Regions from separate parts of the Stenotrophomonas sp. FW305-C-20-S1 genome, predicted to be linked through region 2. Evidence: riboswitches for the same ligand, from Rfam matches in the RefSeq annotation. Region 2 holds a riboswitch; the other holds the start of a gene.
The links. A riboswitch is a leader RNA that binds a small molecule or an ion and turns the genes downstream of it on or off. The one in region 2 is predicted to bind cobalamin.
Positions count from the first base shown of each region.

Region 1: linked by a shared signal. The riboswitch ahead of AC3WTC_RS05455 (epoxyqueuosine reductase QueH) and the one ahead of btuB (TonB-dependent vitamin B12 receptor) in region 2 are both predicted to bind cobalamin.

Region 1 is NZ_JBYTEK010000007.1:41,487-43,875, reverse strand. Features, by position in the region: gene AC3WTC_RS05460 (RpoH suppressor) at 1-680, opposite strand, end outside; cobalamin riboswitch at 835-1,051, shown strand; gene AC3WTC_RS05455 (epoxyqueuosine reductase QueH) at 1,193-1,864, shown strand; gene pncA (bifunctional nicotinamidase/pyrazinamidase) at 1,922-2,389, shown strand, end outside.
Region 2 is NZ_JBYTEK010000076.1:260-2,648, reverse strand. Features, by position in the region: gene btuB (TonB-dependent vitamin B12 receptor) at 1-1,475, opposite strand, end outside; cobalamin riboswitch at 1,593-1,813, opposite strand; gene AC3WTC_RS20430 (histidine phosphatase family protein) at 1,990-2,389, shown strand, end outside.

The DNA of each region.
Region 1 (2,389 bases), on a different contig from region 2:
CTATCCGGTTCGCCTGCATAGCGCGGCGCGTCGTGCAGATCGGCGAAGGTCAGCGGTGCATCCATCGGCTTGCCCGACAGCTGCTGCAGGCTTTCATGCAACCACTCGGTCAGCGCCGGCCTGCCTGCACTGCGGCTAAGCCCGCTGCACAGGCCCAGCAGGTTGCGCCGCGCCACCCGAGCCACGCGCAGCGCAGCGGCGGCCACGCCTGCGCCGTAGGCACACAGCAGCGACGGCAGCAGGGTCGCCGCCACGCCGCTCCAGCCACCGCCCCACCAGCCCAGGCCGAGCAGCAGTGCCAACGACACCAGCACTTCCAGCGGCGCGATCTGGAACACCGCGATGGCCAGGCACAGCAGCTTGCGTGGCCAGCCGGCGTTGCCGGTCAGCACCACCAGCAACCGATACGCAGCGCGCGCGCCGGCGGCAGGCTGGAACAGGCTGTAGATGAATCCACGCCGCGACAGCTGCGCCGACACCGCCGACAGGCCGCCATAGCCGGCGTCGCCAGGCAGCTGTTCGCCCCGTTGCTGGTGGCGGTCGCCATATGCCGCAGCGGCGGCCACGGCAGCGGCGATCGCACCGGCCGAAGTGCCGCCGATGCTCTTGAAACGGTATTCGCGGGCCAGTGCGAGCACCGCGTTGGGATACACGATGCCGCTGGTGATGCCGCCTTTCATGACCAGATCGCAGTACTTCGCCGCCACGAGCCACCTCCCGTCTGTCGGTGCCCAGTATGGCAAGAGGCACTCTCACAGCCTGAGAAACGCGCCACAGCCCTGCGTTTTCATCGGCCCTTGACCATTGCCGCCAACGCGTCCACCGTGGGCACGCCGAAGGTATCCCTGCCGTGGCTTCGATGGCGGCAGGGATTTAAACGGGAATCCGGTGAAGGCGCCTTGCGCGCCCATTCCGGAGCTGCCCCGCAGCGGTGAATGGAAACGAATCCTGCCAACAGCACTGGGCTCGCGCCTGGGAAGCGGCAGGTAGTAGGTGGGCCAGCCGGCCCGTGTCCATCAGCCCGAATACCGGCCCCGGCCGGGGGACACGACCGTCCCCTGACTCGACCTGGAATCTCCGCGGGGAGGTTGCCGGGGCCGTCGTCGTCCTGCGCGTGCAGGCGATGTGGCCGCGCGCGTCCTGTTCACGGTTTCCGTCCAGACCCGCTGCCCACGCCCAGATGCACCCGACGATGACCGAGCTCCAACGCCCCACCCTGACCCTTCCCGACAACGGCAAGCGCCTGTTGCTGCACTCATGCTGTGCGCCATGCTCGGGCGAAGTGATGGAGGCGATCACCGCCTCCGGGATCGACTACGCGATCTTCTTCTACAACCCCAACATCCATCCGGTGAAGGAGTACGAGCTGCGCAAGCAGGAGAACATCCGCTTCGCCGAACAGCACGGCATCCCCTTCATCGACTGCGACTACGACACCGACAACTGGTTCAGCCGTGCGCGTGGCATGGAGAACGAACCCGAGCGTGGCATCCGCTGCACCATGTGCTTCGACATGCGCTTCGAGCGCACCGCGCTGTACGCGCACGAGCACGGCTACGACACCATCAGCTCCTCGCTGGGCATCTCGCGCTGGAAGAACATGGCGCAGATCAACGACTGTGGTGTGCGCGCCGCCTCGCGCTACGAGGGCCTGCAGTACTGGGACTACAACTGGCGCAAGGGCGGCGGTGCCAGCCGCATGATCGAGATCAGCAAGCGCGAGCAGTTCTACCAGCAGGAGTACTGTGGCTGCGTCTACTCGCTGCGCGATGCCAACCGCCATCGTCGCGAGAACGGCCGCGAGCGCATCAGGATCGGCCTGCTGTATTACGGGCAGGACAACGACACCGCCAGCGGCGATTGACGTGCGCGCGATGGGCGGCCACGCTGGCCGCCCATCTTCCGTTGTGCTGGACCTGCCATGACCGCCCTGCCCGCTGATGTCGCCCTGCTGGTGATCGACCTGCAGCCGGACTTCATGCCCGGTGGCGCCCTCGCCTGCGAACAGGGCGATGCGCTGGTGGCACCGATCAACGCGCTGCTGGCCGAGCGCCGCTACCGCACCGTGGTGGCCACCCAGGACTGGCACCCGGCCAACCACGCCTCGTTCGCCAGCCAGCACCCGGGCCATCTGCCTTTTGAAGCCATCCTGCTGCATGCACAGCCGCAGACCCTGTGGCCGGACCACTGCGTGCAGGGCAGCACCGGCGCCGCCCTGCACCCCGGCGTGGACTGGACCGTGGCCGACCTGATCCTGCGCAAGGGCAGCCGCCAGCAGGTGGATTCCTACAGTGCCTTCCGCGAGAACCACGGCCCGGACGGCACGCGCCCGGCCACCGGGCTGGCCGGCTGGCTGCACGAACGCGGCATCCGCGAGGTGCACGTGTGC
Region 2 (2,389 bases):
CCGGCCACGGTGGCGCCGCCGGTCAGTTCCGCACCGCGGATGCGCGCCTTTTCGACCTGCTGCATGCGGAAGGTGGCCGCGTCGTAGGTGATCAGGTCATCGATGCGGGTTTCGTACACGTCCAGGCCCCAGCGCCAGCCCTGGCCCTGCTGCGAGATGCCGAGATTGGCACTCTTGGACTTTTCCGGGTCCAGCGTCGGCACGCCGCTCCACGGGTCGTACAGGTCGCTGAAGGTCGGTGCCTTGAACGCGGTGCCGTAGCTGGCGTTGACGCGCAGGCCGTGGCCCAGCTCCATCGCCCAGCCGAGGCTGCCGGTGGCATGGTTGCCGAACTGCTGGTTGTCATCATTGCGTGCGCTGGCCTGCAGCTGGTGACGGCCGAAGCGCGCCTGGTACTGCAGGAACACGCCGGTGTTGCGACGGCTGTCGACCAGGTAACCGGCGCTGCTGCCATCCAGGTTGTCCTCGCTCCAGTCCACGCCGGTGCTGAGCAGCTGGCCTTCGGCAACACCGATGTCGGCCTGCAGCGAAGCGCTGTCGCGGTGCGTCTGCGCGCTGCCGCGTGCACCGAAATCACCGAAGTTGTCGGACTCGTTGTCGCTGCGGCCGACGTTGGCGGTCAGCGTCAACTGCTCGGACGGGGTGTAGCGCACCTTGCCGGCCAGCACCTGCTGGCGGGTCTCGGAGTAGTTGTAGTAGCCGTCGTAGTGGTTCTTGCCGTCGGCACGCAGGGCGCTGCCTTCCACGGTCCACTGGTCGCTCAGGTTGTAACCACCGCGCAGGCTCTTGGACAGGTTGCGGTAGCCATCGCGGTCGGGTTCATCGGCAAAGCAGCCGGTGAACAGCGTGGCCGAACCGCGGCAGGCATCGATGCCATCCGAATGCTGGTAGGCGATGTCGGCGCCGAACCAGCCGCGTTCGGTGCCGCCACCGATGCCGCCGCTGGCTTCACGCAGGCCATTGCTGCCGCCGCCCAGCTGGAAGTGCGGAGCGAAATCACCCTGGTTGCGGCGGGTGAAGATCTGGATCACGCCGCCGATGGCGTCGGCACCGTACAGGCTGGACTGCGGGCCGCGCACGATTTCCACGCGCTCGATCTGTGCCAGCGGCAGATCCTGGTACATCGCCAGGCCGAGGTCGGCGCTGTTGATGCGCACGCCATCGACCAGCACCACGGTATGCGAGGAATTGGTGCCACGCAGGAACAGCGAGCTCTGCTTGCCCAGGCCACCGGCATTGGTCAGGTTGATGCCGGCGCGGCCCTGCAGCAGTTCCTGCAGGGAGGTGGCCTGGCTGGATTCGATCTGCGCGCGGTCGATCACCTGCGCAGGCGCAATGCTGTCCTGCAGGGCGATCGGAGTACGGGTAGCGGTGACCAGCACCTGGTCGAGGTCGGCGGCGCCATCATCGGCCAGGGCCAATGCAGGAAGTGCGGCCAGCACGGCCAGGGACAGCATTCGGGACTGCAGTTTCATCGGGGGACTCCAGGTGCCGCGCACGCCCGCGCAGCGAAGGGGAGGAGTCACAACAGGCAGGCACGCGCCGATGCCGCGGCCATCGCCACAGACATCCAGCGCCATGCCCACCGCATCGCGACCTGAGGCTTCCGGGCCGGTCTCCGGGCTCGCCGCCGGGTGGCCCGAGGCCACCGTCCAGGCGCCTTCCCATGCCTGCGGCACAGTGGCGGGTTGCCTGGAATTGACGTGCTTACCGTTGCGGGGGCAGCGCCGGCATGGCGTGTTGTCACGCGTCACCGGCTTCCCGTTTCAACCTGCCGGCAGGGCCGCAGGTCACCTGGAAGTGCGCGCAGTCTACGGCATCGCGGCCGGCCCGTAGCGTCGAACCCGCACGACTGAGCAGGCGCGGATGCACCTGCACGGTGCAGCAGACCTGCGCCAGCGCCTAGAATGCAGCTCGAATTATCGTGGTGCCGTTGCCGATGTCCGTCTGTTTTCCGCTGTTCCCGCGCCGCCCTGACTGGGCACGCGCATGATCCTCGACCTGGTCCGCCATGCCGGCAACGGTCGCGATGAGTTCCTCGATGGCCGCAGCGATCCGCCGCAGCTGGCCCGCCTGCCGCAGGAGCTGGTCGATGCCTATGCCGGGCAGTCGTGGGAACGGGTGATCAGTTCGCCGCGCCTGCGCTCGCTGCATACGGCGATGGCACTGGCCACACCGCGCGCGCTGGATGTTGAGGCCGACGAGGAGTGGGAAGAGCTGGATTTCGGCGACTGGGATGGCCAATCGTTGTTCGATCTGCCGGAAGAGGCGTTGGCCGCGTTCCACGCCGATCCGCACGCGTTTCCGCCGCCGCATGGCGAGAGCTGGGGCCACTTCGAACGGCGCATCGCACGCGCGCTGGATCGCCTGCTGGATGACGACGACCCGC